DNA from 4 places in the Paeniglutamicibacter sp. ORCA_105 genome. Region 3 is predicted to be linked to each of the others. Evidence: riboswitches for the same ligand, from Rfam matches in the RefSeq annotation. Region 3 holds a riboswitch; each other region holds the start of a gene.

Evidence for each region. Region 3 has a riboswitch for S-adenosylmethionine ahead of ACIPUB_RS04140 (methionine ABC transporter ATP-binding protein). Riboswitches for the same ligand answer to the same signal wherever they lie in the genome.
Region 1: another riboswitch for S-adenosylmethionine. It lies ahead of ACIPUB_RS16085 (OsmC family protein); the one in region 3 lies ahead of ACIPUB_RS04140 (methionine ABC transporter ATP-binding protein).
Region 2: another riboswitch for S-adenosylmethionine. It lies ahead of ACIPUB_RS10675 (hypothetical protein); the one in region 3 lies ahead of ACIPUB_RS04140 (methionine ABC transporter ATP-binding protein).
Region 4: another riboswitch for S-adenosylmethionine. It lies ahead of ACIPUB_RS04875 (hypothetical protein); the one in region 3 lies ahead of ACIPUB_RS04140 (methionine ABC transporter ATP-binding protein).

The regions. Positions count from the first base shown of each region.
Region 1 covers NZ_JBIXLM010000037.1:37,732-41,294, forward strand. The annotation lists gene ACIPUB_RS16075 (bifunctional metallophosphatase/5'-nucleotidase) at 1-715, opposite strand, end outside; gene ACIPUB_RS16080 (hypothetical protein) at 895-1,137, shown strand; gene ACIPUB_RS16085 (OsmC family protein) at 1,234-1,779, opposite strand; SAM riboswitch class IV at 1,819-1,937, opposite strand; gene ACIPUB_RS16090 (MarR family winged helix-turn-helix transcriptional regulator) at 2,299-2,802, opposite strand; gene ACIPUB_RS16095 (VOC family protein) at 3,082-3,513, shown strand.
Region 2 covers NZ_JBIXLM010000018.1:35,002-38,564, reverse strand. The annotation lists gene sucC (ADP-forming succinate--CoA ligase subunit beta) at 1-215, shown strand, start outside; gene sucD (succinate--CoA ligase subunit alpha) at 232-1,134, shown strand; gene ACIPUB_RS10675 (hypothetical protein) at 1,229-1,513, opposite strand; SAM riboswitch class IV at 1,536-1,666, opposite strand; gene ACIPUB_RS10670 (agmatine/peptidylarginine deiminase) at 1,774-2,802, opposite strand; gene ACIPUB_RS10665 (zinc-dependent alcohol dehydrogenase family protein) at 3,099-3,563, shown strand, end outside.
Region 3 covers NZ_JBIXLM010000005.1:136,173-139,735, reverse strand. The annotation lists gene ACIPUB_RS04150 (MFS transporter) at 1-359, shown strand, start outside; gene ACIPUB_RS04145 (SDR family NAD(P)-dependent oxidoreductase) at 438-1,190, shown strand; SAM riboswitch class I at 1,758-1,852, shown strand; gene ACIPUB_RS04140 (methionine ABC transporter ATP-binding protein) at 1,975-2,781, shown strand; gene ACIPUB_RS04135 (methionine ABC transporter permease) at 2,774-3,508, shown strand; gene ACIPUB_RS04130 (NtaA/DmoA family FMN-dependent monooxygenase) at 3,557-3,563, shown strand, end outside.
Region 4 covers NZ_JBIXLM010000006.1:135,444-139,006, reverse strand. The annotation lists gene ACIPUB_RS04885 (acyl-CoA thioesterase) at 1-402, shown strand, start outside; gene ACIPUB_RS04880 (hypothetical protein) at 541-852, shown strand; gene ACIPUB_RS04875 (hypothetical protein) at 1,006-1,440, opposite strand; SAM riboswitch class IV at 1,456-1,579, opposite strand; gene ACIPUB_RS04870 (histidine phosphatase family protein) at 1,626-2,231, shown strand; gene ACIPUB_RS04865 (APC family permease) at 2,308-3,563, opposite strand, start outside.

The sequences.
Region 1 (3,563 bases), on a different contig from region 3:
CGGCCTCGCCATTGGAGTCCTCGCCGTCGGTCAACTGCCCGGCGACCCGGTTGGCGGCCTCGAGCTGGTCACCGAAGTCGAGACCGAAAATGCCTGCAGGGGTCACCAGTGACGCGGTTTGGTCGGTCACGGTGCCGATCAGGCCGACGGTCACGCCGTTGAGTTTCTTCAGGGAATACTCTTTCAGCGCCGGGGTCTTGGTTCCCTTCAGGTACACGTTGGCACCCAGCGCGTAGTCTGCGCCGACCTTCGCGTCGCCGTTCCCGTAGCGCGGGATGACCCGGTCGACCAGGTCGGTGAAACCCCGGTCGAATTCATGGTTTCCGACCGCTGAGGCATCCAGTCCGGCTGCGACCAGTGCGTCGATGGTGGGGTTGTCCTGCTGCGAGAACGAGGTGAACGTGGAGGCGCCGATGTTGTCGCCGGCCGAGACAAAGAGCGTGTTGCGGTTTCTTTCCTTGTAATCCTTCACGGCACCGGCGAGCACGGCGGCCCCGGCCTCGGCGTCGTTGGCCTCGATGCGGCCGTGGAAGTCGTTGATGCCCACCAATTCGATGGTGGTTGTTGGCTTGTTGTCCTGCTTGTTGCCCTGGCCGTGTGAATTCGGGTCGGCGGGCTGGGCCGGCGCCGGGCCGGCGATGGCAGCCGAGGCCAGCAGTGTTAATGCTGCGGCAGCGGCCAATGCATTGCGCCGCAAGGGACGTTTCTCGGACACGTTGGTTCTCCCTCAAGAAGAGTGACGGGTTGAGGTGTCCACGTCCACGTGAACCGGCGGGGACACATGCGGCTGATCCTACCCACCGGTAGGGCGCAGTCCAAGGGTTGTCAACGTGGCTTGCCATGCCGCAGCGACATGTCCTCGCCGCCCCGGGCCACCTATGGCAGCATGAATCCATGACCGGTAGCGACGCGGAGAAGGCCCTTGAACTAAAACCCTTTGAGAAGCTGCACAAGGACGGCAGCCTATGGGCGCGCGGGTTCACCCTGGCGGGGGAAATCCATGGGGATTGGGAATGGTTCAGGATTGACGGCACGCTGATGCGTTCCGGGAGCCTGGATCGCGGACGCCAGGTGGGGATCTGGACCACCTACGACAAGGCCGGCATCCCCTACAAGGACACCGACTACGGCGAGTAGTTTTTGCCGAAGCGCGTAGGTCCCGGGAAACAAAAAACCGTGGGCCGGTGCCTGTCCCCTCGAACGGCACCAACCCACGGTCGGTTCATGGCGGAGCTAGCCGGCAGTGACCAGTTCCACGCTGACTGGCGTGGGGTTGCTGAAGATATCCAGCACCGGGCACCGGGCATCGACGGTTGCCTGAAGCTCCTCGTAGCGTTCGCGCGTCTCCGGGCCGTCGATCTTGACCGTCAGGCGCACCTCGCCGAAGCCCGGGCGGACGGTTTCCTCGATGCCGAAGAGACCTCGCACATCCAGGTCTGCCTCTGCATTGATTTCCAGAGAGTCGATCTTGATGCCCAGCTGGTGTGCGTAGAGGCGGTAGACCACGACTTGGCAGGAAATCAACGCGCCGAGCGCGAACTCGACCGGGCTGGCGGCCGCGTCGTCACCGGCCAGCCCCTCGGGCTCGTCGACAATGAAGCGGTGCTTGCCGACCGTGATTTCGCTGGCCACCGAACCGGTGGACACGCCGCTGGCCTTGAAGGTCAGTTCCGCGTTGGCCGGGTTGGCGGCAATGCGCTCGCCCCATGCGGTGCCGGCCGCGGTGAGCTTTTCGGCGCGAATGGAATCCAGGGTGCTGTCGATCAGGGTTTCGGACATGGGAAACGATCCTTTCGTAGCTGGCGCATGCCTTGCGCAACGCCATACTTACGCCGATCCGATTGGTCGGCGTCGAATCTTCACCTGGCGCACCCCGCTATGACGAAGGGGGTTGCGATCCAATCGGCCAGGGCCGTGAATGATTGGAACTCGTGATTCTGTTGACGAGTCTTGCCGATTCCGCGGTGGCTGCGCAAAGAGAGACCTTAACAAATCTTCACGGTGAATCGGTCGTTTCGTCGAACAAGTGCCTGTCCGGCCCAGCTAATTTCCCACTGCGGCGAATCGTTGGTCCCGTTTGAGGCTGTGCGGCGAAGAACCCGTTGTGGCCGCTTGGGACGATTCTGAAGCTTGGACGATCGGTGCGTCGCCGCACGCCAACTCGGGAAGCGGCATTGGCGAAGGACCCCGGAGCCCACAGAGCGGGGCATGCCGGCGGAGCACATGTGCCTGCCGACGCCATCGGCTCCGGCCCTGGCAAGTGAGGGACCGGAGCCGATGGTTTGTTGGTGCGGGGGATCAGCTTTCGCGTTGCGAGGCGTCGTTGGCGTTCAGCTTCGATAGCAGGTCGGCGAAGCGCTTGATTTCCTCGGGGTCCCAGGAGATGAGCCGGTTCCGGAGCAATTGGCGGGACGCTGCACTGGAAGCCAGGTATCCGACACGTGCGGTGTCGGTGATGCTGACCAGCATGGCCCGGCCATCGTTCGGATCCGGGACGCGGGTGACCAGTTCCTTGGCTTCGAGCCACTTGATCATCCGGCTCATGGTGGCCTTGTCCACCTGCAGTTCCTCGGCCAAGATGATCTGCTGCTGTGCGTGCTCGCGCGCCAGGATGGAGAGTACCTTGTAGCCCAGCGGCTGGAGTTCCGGATGGATGGCGGCGGCGCGCTTGCGAATGGCCTGGCGCGCCTTGACGACCATGATCGAGAATTCTTTTTCCACGTCCTCGATCAGTGGATCAAAGGTTCCGGAGTCGGCTGCCGGTCCCGGGTCGGGCCGGGAATCGGGGAACGGTGAAGTCATGGGATTCATTTTAGTGGCGATCCGTCGTTTCGACATCTTCGCGACGGTACGTTCGACCTTCGTACGCTGGCACCGCATCCATGGCCAGTGGCGGCAGAAACGCAGGTGTGGAAAACCACTGTTCGCCGCTGCCGCATTCCTGACTAAGGGAGGGCCGTCCCCGTCAGGAGAAGCGCTCCGCACGACCACTAAAAGAACTCGGTCCGAGGGGGTTCCCGGAACCCATCGTGACGGGCAGAATTGCTAGTTGTTGAACCCCGCCAAACGATGGAGAACACCATGGGCACGATCCTCAACCCGTACATCAGCTTCCGTGACACCGCGCGTCCCGCGCTGGAGTTCTACCAGTCGGTATTTGGCGGTGAATTGGATCTGCGTCCTTTCGCGGACTTCGATTTCGCGAAGACCGGCGATCCCGAAGACGACAACAAGGTCATGCATGGACACCTGCGGGCACCCAATGGAATGAACCTGATGGCCGCGGATACGCCCGCCTCCATGGAGTGGAAGGGCGGAACCGCCATATCCGTCACACTTAGCGGTGACGACAAGGAAGAAATGACCGGCTACTGGGAAAAGCTCAGCGACGGGGCCAAGATCGGCGAACAGCTTGCCGAGGCGCCATGGGGCGACTGGTTCGGCATGCTCACCGACAAATTCGGCGTCGATTGGATGGTCAACATCGCGGGACCGGACACCGCAGGGCAGTAACCGCAGGACCGGCCCGTGAGCGAAGACCGAAGGCGTCAAACGGCATGAAG
Region 2 (3,563 bases), on a different contig from region 3:
TCACCGCGTGTGACGCCGTTGCCAAGGGCATCGTCGGCGCACTCGCCGAGCTCGGTTCCTCCGCCAACAAGCCGCTGGTCGTGCGCCTCGACGGCAACAACGTCGAAGAGGGCCGCCGCATCCTGGCCGAGGCCAACCACCCGTTGGTCACCCTGGCAGCAACCATGGACGAGGGCGCCGACAAGGCCGCCGAGCTCGCCAACGCAGCGAAGTAAGTAGGGATACGCGAACATGAGCATTTACCTTAACAAGGACTCCAAGGTCATCGTTCAGGGCATCACCGGTGGCGAGGGTACCAAGCACACCGCTCTGATGCTGAAGGCCGGCACCAACGTCGTCGGCGGCGTCAACGCCCGCAAGGCCGGCACCACGGTGCTGCACGGCGACAAGGAAATCAAGGTCTTCGGCGCAGTGGCGGAAGCCATGGCCGAAACCGGCGCAGACGTTTCCATCGTCTTCGTGCCGCCGGCATTCACCAAGGATGCTGTCGTTGAGGCCATCGAGGCAGGCATCGGCCTGGTCGTTGTCATCACCGAGGGCGTTCCGGTTCAGGATTCGGCCGAGTTCTGGGCACTTGCCCAGTCCAAGGTCGACGCCGACGGCAACCAGGTCACCCGCATCATCGGCCCGAACTGCCCCGGCATCATCACCCCGGGCGAGGCACTGGTCGGCATTACGCCGAACAACATCACCCAGAAGGGCCCGATCGGCTTGGTCTCCAAGTCCGGCACCCTGACCTACCAGATGATGTACGAGCTGCGCGACCTGGGCTTCTCCACCGCCATCGGCATCGGCGGCGACCCGGTCATCGGCACCACCCACATCGACGCCCTGGCTGCGTTCGAGGCGGATCCGGAGACCAAGGCCATCGTCATGATCGGCGAAATCGGCGGCGACGCCGAAGAGCGTGCAGCCGATTTCATCAAGGCCAACGTCACCAAGCCGGTCGTCGGCTACGTGGCAGGCTTCACCGCTCCCGAAGGCAAGACCATGGGCCATGCTGGAGCCATCGTCTCCGGCTCGGCCGGTACGGCACAGGCCAAGAAGGAAGCACTTGAGGCTGCCGGCGTGAAGGTCGGCAAGACCCCGTCGGAAACCGCAACGCTGCTGCGCGAAGTTTTCGCCGCCCTCTAAGCCATAGAGCGCACCTTTTCGGTGGCGGTCACCAGGTTGCCTTGGCAGCCCGGTGACCGCCACCGGTGTTTAAGCCGGCTGGAGCCGACTGGAACTAGGCGCGCAGGCGGAAGAACGAGCTGCCGACCAGTTCGTGGGCCCCGGGCAGCAGGAGAACCAGCAGCTCGGGGTTGAACTGGACCTCGGCTGGGCCGCGGCCGACCAATGCGGCCGAGAGCTTGTGCGGGGCCAGTGCCTCGAGCACCCACTCGTCAGGACCCGCGCCAATGTGCAGCAGGTCGGTGTCCGCGTCGAGGTGGAGCCAGGCGGTGATCCAGTCGCCGGTGAAGCGCGGAAGCGGGTTATCGGTGGGGGCGGAAGTCAGGGTGGGGCTGTACATGATGTGCACACGTCCTTGGGGTTCGTTGTCCTTGCCCCTCCGCGCGGGATGCGCGACAGGGCCGCTTCGTCATCCGAACCACCCACCGTGCAACTATGGGGTTGGCGTCTGGTCAGTCGGAGCTTTGCGCAAGGGCAACCAGAACTCGTGAAGCTGTACCAACCCTACGGCGAAGCGGGGACACTTTGCCAGCGCGGGCATGCGGGGAGCAACAAACGGTCATCTGTGACGGGGAGTGACCTTGACTTCCCGAGAGGGGTTCACTTCGCCGTCGGCATCGGCTCCTGCTGGGTGATGCAGTGGATGCCGCCGCCGCGGGCGAAGAGCTCGCGGGCGTCCACGCCCACCACCGTGCGCCCCGGGTAGGCGTCGGCAAGGACAGCCAGGGCCTTTTCGTCGTTGGGGTCGTTGAAGGTGCAGGCCACCACGCCGTCGTTGATGACCAGGTGGTTGATGTAGCTGTAGTCCACGAACCCCTCGTCGTCGCGCAGCGTCGCGGGGGCAGGGACCTCGATGACGGTGAATTCGCGGCCCCGCGCATCGGTGGCGCCATGGAAGGATGCGGCGATTTCCCGGCTGACAGCATAGTCCGGGTGCCCGGGATCCTCCTGCATGTGCACTAGCACGGTGCCGGGGGAGGAGAGCGTCGCGGCGATGTCCACGTGCCCGCGTGTGCCGAACTCCTCGCTGTCGCGGGTCAGTCCGCGCGGGAGCCAGTGCACCTTGGCCGCGCCCAGGGTGCGCGCGAACTCCTCCTCGACCTTGGCCTTGGTGATGCCGGGGTTGCGCCCGGGATCCAGCTGCACGGTCTCGGTGGCCAGCACTGTGCCCTGACCGTCGACGTGGATGCCGCCGCCCTCGTTGACCAGGCTCGAGGCGACGCGGGGAACGCCGGCCCACTCGGCCACCCGCTTGCCGATCAACGCGTCCTTGTCCCAGGCCGCCCAGTCCTGGGCGCCCCAGCCGTTGAACACCCAGTCCACCGCGGCGAGCCCGCCGTGCTCGTCGGTGACGAAGGTCGGCCCGATGTCGCGCATCCAGGCGTCGTTGAGCTCGGCCGTGCGGATCTCGATGCGCTCATCGAGGTAGCGTGCGGCAATTTCCACGTCGGCAGGGTCCATCACCATGACGACCGGGGCGAATCGGGCCACCGCGTGGGCCACGTTGGCCCAGGTCGAGCGGGCCGCGTGGGCCTCGGCCTCGGTGTCGCCCAGCGTGTATCCCTCGTGGGGGAAGGCCATCCAGACGCGCTTCTGGGCCGAGGTCTCGGCGGGCATTGACCAGCTCATGATGCGTGCTCCTGCGGGGGTCGGTGGCGCGCGAGGCACCAGGGCCCGGCAGGGGGCGCATGGGATCGGCGTCACAATAAATGAATGTCGTTCGTTTATTATGGCGTCTGCGCGAATCCTGCGCAAGGGGTGCCCCGTGAAGCGCACCGGGCCCGCCGGCGGCCTTGTTGTAGAAGTTGATCAGCGTGTTCAGTGCTACGGCGGCGACGATCTCGCCGACTTCCTCGTCGGTGGCGCGCGGAGCTCCCGGGCATAGGCTGGAACCATTGCCGGCCCACCACTTTGCGGAGGAACACATGCGCGCCACCCTGATCCACGGACCGCGGGACATCCGCGTCGAGGACTGCCCCGAGCCCACCCTGCTCGCCGACACCGATGCCATCGTGCGCGTCACCGCCGCCTGCGTGTGCGGCTCGGACCTGTGGCCTTACCGCGGGGTTAGCCAAACGCCCAGGCCCCGGCGCATCGGCCACGAATTCATCGGCCGTATTGCCGCGGTCGGCCAAGGGGTTTCAATGCTGGCCGTGGGCGACTTCGTGGTGGCCCCCTGGGCCAACAGCTGCGGTGCCTGCCCTCCGTGCCGAGACGGCGTCCAGGTCGCCTGCGAGCACCGGGCCCACTGGGGCGGGGTAGACGAGGACGGGCTGCCCGTGGACGGCGGGCAAGGCGAGGTGGTGCGGGTGCCCAACGCGGACGGTACGCTCGTCACGGTACCCGGGGTCACGGAGCCCGACGAAGCGCTGTCCAAGTCGCTGTTGGCA
Region 3 (3,563 bases):
TCGTGGGCATCGGCACCCTGGGCCTCTTGCTGGTCATGCTGCTCTCGACGATCTCCTCGACGCTGCCCGCGTTGTTCCCGACTTCGGTGCGCTACTCCGGATTCGCCATTGGCTACAACCTGTCCACGGCCGTCTTCGGCGGCACCGCGGCGGTGGCCAACGAGGCGCTGATCGGTGCGACCGGAAATTCGCTGGTACCGGGGTGGTACCTGATGGCTGCGGGCGTGATCGGGCTGATTTCGGTGCTCACTTTCAAGGAGACCGCGGGGCGTTCACTGCGGGGCAACGTCATTCCGGGCAGCGACGACAAGCAGCGGCGAGAGCTTGGTGAAAGGCTGGTGGGGGCGGGACGCCCCTAAGCGACAGCCGCCCGGGCCAGGAATTGATCGGCCCCGCAAAACAGTAGGACAAACAGCGAAGTGAAGGAGGACAGCGCAGTGGGAGAAAACCAACGCGTCGCACTGGTCACCGGCGCCACCTCGGGAATCGGAATCGAGATTGCCCGACGACTGGTGGCAGATGGCATGAAGGTCGTGGTGACCGGGCGAAATGAGGAACGCGGAAAGCAGATGGCCGAAGAACTCGGCGAGTCCGGCTTCTTCGTGCGGGCCGAACTGACCGCTTCGGGTGCCGCGCAGTCATTGATGGACACGGTGCTCGAACGCACCGGAAGGCTTGATGTTCTGGTGAACAATGCGGCCATTGACCACATCAATTCCTTACTCGACACCCCGGAGGAGGAGGTGCGGGAAACCTTTGAAATCAACACCTTCGCGGCGATTTCCTGCCTCCAAGCTGCGGGGCGGGTCATGCGGGAAACCGGCGGAGGGGCGATCATCAATGTGACCTCGCGGCTGGCAAGCATCGGGGTTCCCACCATGGGGATCTACAGTGCGAGCAAGGGCGCGATGCTGGCGCTGACACGGGCCGCGGCGGTGGAACTTGCACCGCACAACATCAGGGTCAATGCCGTGGCCCCGGGGATGACACGTACCCAGATGTTTGAGGACTGGTTGGCCGGACACGAGGATCCCATGGCCGCGGAGCGAGCGGTCTCCGAAGCGATTCCGCTGGGTCGAGTGGCGCTGCCGGAAGACGTTGCCGAAGCGGTGGGTTATTTTGCCAGTGCCACCAATACTTACGTCACCGGCGTTTCCTTGCCGGTCGATGGCGGCTATTTGGCCAAGTGAGCCAACGACGATGAACCCGCAGTGACCTTCCGCCCACGCGGATCCCGGTACCTGCGGGTTTGTTGTGGGCGGCTGCGGGTCGTCGTGTAAATACCGCGGGCGATCCATGGGGTAACCACGGAAATAGGCCTGTTGGTCGCTGCGCGGTTGCCCGCGGACTTCGGTCTATAGCGATCGGGCATGGTGACGGCCGTGGGTGTCTTTGCCGTCGCGTAATCTTTGTCGGCGCCGCCGGTGGCGCAGCAGAGGGGCACCGATTATTTCGCAAATCCCACGGGTGGCGAACCTTGATGGTGCTCGGACGAGCGTTCACCTATGGGCTGGAATTGGCTGGGCAAGACCGGGGCGCGCTCGTGGTGCGCATTATCAACATGACGCAATCATGAAGCAAGGTAGGGCGGATCGACGCTTCATCTTCCGACTTATGACGGTTCATGAAGCAAATCAAGCGCGAGAATCGTTCTGTGAGTCGATTTGTTTCATAGGAACCCGATTTGTCTTGGTTCGATCGAAGATTCTGCGACACACTTGAACTGTTCGGCGTTGGCAATCGACCAACGCCAACACACACCATCCAGAGCGGCTGAGAGACCTGGCTCGTTGACGCCGCAGCAACCACTCCCGTCCTTGGGATCCGGTGCTACCGCCAGGACCGATGGAGATAGCCAACCTCTGCGCGGTCCGCCGAATACTTTCGTTCTTACGCACGTATTTGACTGATTTGCCATGTCGCGGCGTTCCTCGGGTGAACCGAGAGGAGTAGGACATGATCAGCATTCAAGGCGTGTCAACAGTTTTCCCTCCGGCGGAGGCACCCTTCACTGCGGTGGACAACGTCTCGCTGGAAATCCCGCGGGGCTCGATCCAGGGAATCATTGGATTTTCCGGTGCGGGCAAATCAACGTTGCTTCGCAATATCAATCTCTTGGAGCGCCCGACGAACGGCCGCGTGGTGGTTGACGGTACGGACCTTACGTCGCTGAACGACGAGGAATTGCGCAGGGCTCGGCACCAGATCGGGATGATCTTCCAACATTTCAACCTCCTGAACAACCGCAACGCCGTTGAAAATGTCGAGCTTAGCCTGAAGTTCGCGGGAGTAGCCAAGAAAGAACGCCGCCGCCGCGCCCACGAAGCCTTGGCAATTGTGGATTTGGCTGACAAAGCCAAGGCATATCCGGGACAGCTGTCAGGCGGACAGAAGCAACGCGTGGCCATTGCCCGTGCGCTGGCCACCGAGCCAAAGGTATTGCTTTGCGACGAGCCGACATCAGCCGTGGATCCGCGGACCACTGCGTCGGTGTTGCAGTACGTTTCGGACATCAACGCCCAGTTGGGAATCACCACCGTGATCGTCACGCATGAAATGAACGTCGTCAAGGCAATCGCCGACAACGTCGCCGTCATGGAAGAAGGCCGAGTCGTCGAACAATTCGACATCAGCGCACTTCGGAATCCCTCGTTTACACCGGCGACCGCCATCGGCCGGTACCTCATTTCCGATGACATCACCTTGGACCGCAAGCGCCAGGTCCGCGGCACCGAATCCGCAAGCTTCGGCGCACCTTCGAAGGAGGCCTCCCTTGTCTAAGTTTGCCGCGGCCGTCAGCGTACCTGCTTCCTCCACCAACGGCAGCGGTGCAGCGGCCTTCGACCTCAACCGCGTTATCGAGCTTTGGCCTGAAATTGCCGCGGCAATCGGCCAGACCTTGGCCATGCTCGTCGTGTCCATCCCCATCGCGATCCTGGTGGGAACGCCCTTGGGTATTTGGCTCTATTCAATGGCCCCCCAAGGCCTCCGGCCCCGGCCGAAGCTGCATCGCATTGTCGATGGTTTCGTCAACACCATGCGGTCCTTTCCGTTCCTGATCTTGCTGATCGCGATCATTCCTTTCACCCGGTTCGTCGTTGGAACAACCATCGGTACGGCAGCCGTGATTGTCCCGCTCACGATCAACGCGATTCCCTACTTTGCACGCTTCGTTGAACAGAATCTCACGCAGCTCGGCAGCGGCGTCGTTGAAGCCGCACGGGCCATGGGTGCGACCCGCGGCCAGATCGTCCGCGACGTGTTGCTAGTGGAAGGGAAGCCTGCACTGATTGGTTCGATCACGATCATGACGGTGAGTTTCATCAGTTATTCGGCAATGGCGGGACTGGTCGGCGGGGGAGGCATCGGTGACTTTGCCATCCGTTATGGCTACTACCGATATGAAACAGGCATGATGGTCGTCGCCATCGTGCTGATGATTCTGATGGTCCAAATTGTGCAGATCTCAGGCACCCGCATCGCATCCCGCCTGGACAAGCGACAGTAACCATCGCCCTTCTTGAACCGACCTGCTTCTTTTGGAGAGACCCCAACCATGAGTA
Region 4 (3,563 bases), on a different contig from region 3:
CACATCAACAACGTGAACCTGGTCCGCATGATGGAAGAGGCGCGCATCGCCGGTTTCGGGGTGCCCGGCGGCACCGGAAAGCCCGGCATCATGCCGCAGGTCGACCTGTTCTCCACGGTCCCGGAAAACACGCAGATCCTGGTCGTCGAGCACCGCGTGCGCTACCTCAAACCGTTGGACTACCGCAACGTCCCGGCGCACGTGGACCTGTGGATCAGCACCATCAAGGCCGCGAGTTTCGACATCAGCTACGAGTTCCACGATCCGGTGGACGGCGGGGTGTGCGTTCGTGCTGCAACCACCCTGGCATTCTTCGCCGTTGACGAGCAGCGATTGCTTCGACTTAGCCCGGGGAACAAGGAAGCGCTGGCGCACTACGCGGCCGACCCGATTTTCCGCTAATGCTTTCTCTTTCCGGACGCAATGGACAATCGTTGCCGTGCAAGGCCTAATGCCCAGCCCCACCTAGGGACACGTCGAACCGTCACATTGAGACAAGCCTTGGACTCTCCCGTGCAATGCGTTGCTATTGTTCGGAGCATGAGCACTGAAACTGCACCTCAGGCCGACACCGTGTCCTTGGACGGCCGAGTATTCTGCGGCGTTGAGAATTCTGCAACAGGAGAAGTAGGGCAATCCACCACATTTACCTACCACCAAGATCACGAAGTGGTTTGGGCAGAGTACTCCGGTGGGGCGGTCGTCCGAGGCTATCTCGTCGGCACTCGCAATGCGGATAAATTAAACTTTCGCTACGTACACCTTGGCGCTAACAAGGAAACCTCAACCGGAGTTTGCGAATCGGTCATCGAGGTCCTTGAGGACGGTCGGGTACGTTTCCATGAATCGTAGGCATGGGAATCCCGACCGGAAACAGGAAACAGCATTGTCGAAGAGCTGAAGCAATAGCTCGTTCTAAACCACCGACAAATGCGTGGCCCGCCAAACACCGGTGGACTGCGACCGCCAACCTTGTGTCCAAGGCGGTTTTCGCCGCCCGGAATCCTAGGAAAGTTGCAGGTCACCCGTCAGGGACTCGAAGTCGCGGGCCAATTCCTCATCGCGGTCGAAGGTACATGCAGAGAGCGGTTCGGTGCTGAAGGAAAAGTAGCGCAGCCCGGCACTGTGGCGCGGATCGGCGGGAAGGGCAATCGCGTTGTTGTGGAAATTCACCCGCCCGAGTGAAATCCCCGGAGCCGGCTGCGGCGCAATGCGCAGCAGTTGCACAATGACCGGTAGGTCGTGGGCGAACACCTGGTGGTGGGTGCCTCCGGCAAAGACATGCAGTGTCAGGCCCTGGGTCAGGGACATCGCGACCTCGATGTCAGCGGGCGCCCAAAGCGTGGGGCGGGCCATGAGGCTCCTGATGGCCCGGGGATTGGTGCGGTGTCCGGAGTGGAACGAGGTACAGGTGTCGATGGAACGTGACTCATTGCGCAAGGTGGCGGCGCCTTTCGTGTGCTCTTGTCCCCAAGGCAGCGGCTGCTGCCAGGACCGCTTCGTCATCCGAACCACCCTTGAAGCATGGGGTTGGTGTCGCGCCGGGTCGGAGCCCAAAGCTGGCGCGTGTCTCGTGAAGCTGGTTTCATCGTACCAAACCACCGGCGACGTTTTAGAGTGAGTGAATGAGACTCATCTTGATCCGCCACGGGCAGACAGCCTCCAACGTGGCCCAGGCCCTGGACACCGCGGCCCCCGGCGCGCCGCTGGATGAGACCGGCCTGGCCCAGGCACGGGAACTAGTTCGGAGGCTCGGTGCCGAAGATGTGGACGCGGTCTTCTCCTCGCCGTTGCTGCGCGCCAAGATGACCGCAACGCCCTTGGCCGATTCCCGCGGACTTATCCTTGCCGAGCACGTGGGGCTGAGCGAAATCTCCGCCGGTGACCTGGAGATGCGCAACGATCCCGAGGCCCAGCTTGCCTACCGTGACGTGTTTTTCCGGTGGCTTTCAGGCGACCTTGCCGCCAAGGTTGCAGGCGGCGAGGATGCGCACACGGCACTGGATCGATTCAACTCAGTCATCGAACAGGCGCGCGCCGCTGGGACCGGAAAGCTGGTGGTGGTCAGCCATGCCGCAATGCTGGTGACATGGCTTGCCTCCCGAAGCACCAACTTCGACCCCGGCCTGCTGAGCCCTACGCCCCTGGCCAACACCGGGGTGGTGACGCTGGATGCTGCCGCCAAATCGCGGTGGACCATGCGCAGTTGGCAGGACCGGCGTCTGGACTAGAGGGTCCCGTTCGGCAAACGGCGATGCCGCCCGCACGGCGCCGAAACGTCGTGGGGGCGGCAATTCAGGATCGGCGTCAGTCCTCGAAGGAAAGCTTCGGCGGGGACGTGCGAAAGCCCTTGGTGCGGATGGCCAAAAAGCCGATTCCCGCGGCGAACCACATCAGTCCCACCACAAGACTGACGCCGGAGAGTGAGGTCCACAACCAAATGGTCAGCGCGAATCCCACCAGGGGCATGAGCAGGTAGAGCAACACCGAACGGGCACCGCGCGCCTTAGCATCCATGAAGAAGGTCTTGATGACCGAAAGGTTCACCATGGAGAACGCAACCAGGGCCCCGAAGCTGACCACCGAGGCCGCAGTCTCCAAGCTGACGAAGAGGTAGGTCAGCGACACCGCGGAGACCACGAGGGTGGCATAGACGGGGGTGGAAAAACGGCGATTGAGCATGCCCATGCGGCGCGGCAGCAATCCGTCACGGCCCATGGAGTACAGGATTCGGGTCACGCTGGCCTGCGAGGCCATGGCCGAACCAAATGACCCCACAACGTAGACCGCCACAAAGATCGCGGTGAGCACCGAACCGCCGACCCCTGCCATGAGCTCGACGCCCGCGGCATCCGGATCGGTGAAGGTGGTGTGGTCCGGGTGGATCAATGCCCCGGCCCAGCCAACGACGATGAAGATCAGGCCGCCGGCCAAGGTGGTGAGCACGATCGCGGCGGGAATCGTCTTGCCGGGATTCCTCGCATCCTCCGACAAGGTCGAAATAGCATCGAATCCCAGGAACGAGAGCGAGAGGATGGCAGCGCCGGAGAAGATCGGGCCCAGGCCGTCGGCGCCAAAGGAGAACGGTGCCAACAGGCTTGGGGCATCGGCGTTGAGGACCTGGTTGAGCACCAGCGCCACGAAGATGCCGATCATGAGCACCGAGGAGGCGACCACCGTGGCGCTGAGCCGGCCGATGAACTTGATGCCGATGATGTTCAGGCCCAGCACCAGCACGAGGGACACCAGCGAGAACGCCCAGGCGGGGACCGCAGGGAACTGCGTGTTGAGATAGATGCCGATGAGCAGAAAATTGATCATCGGGATGAACAAGTAGTCGAGCATCAGCGTCCAGCCCGTGGCAAAACCGACAGTTCCGCCGAAGGCCTGCTGGGTGTAGGCGTAGGCGGATCCGGCCTGCGGCACCGCCCGGGACATCTGGGCGTAGCTGAAGGACGTGAACAGCATGGTCACCAGCCCCACGATATAAGCGGCCGGCAGATGTCCGTTGGTCACCCCGGTCACCACGCCGTAGGTGGTGAACACCGTGACCGGCGCCATGT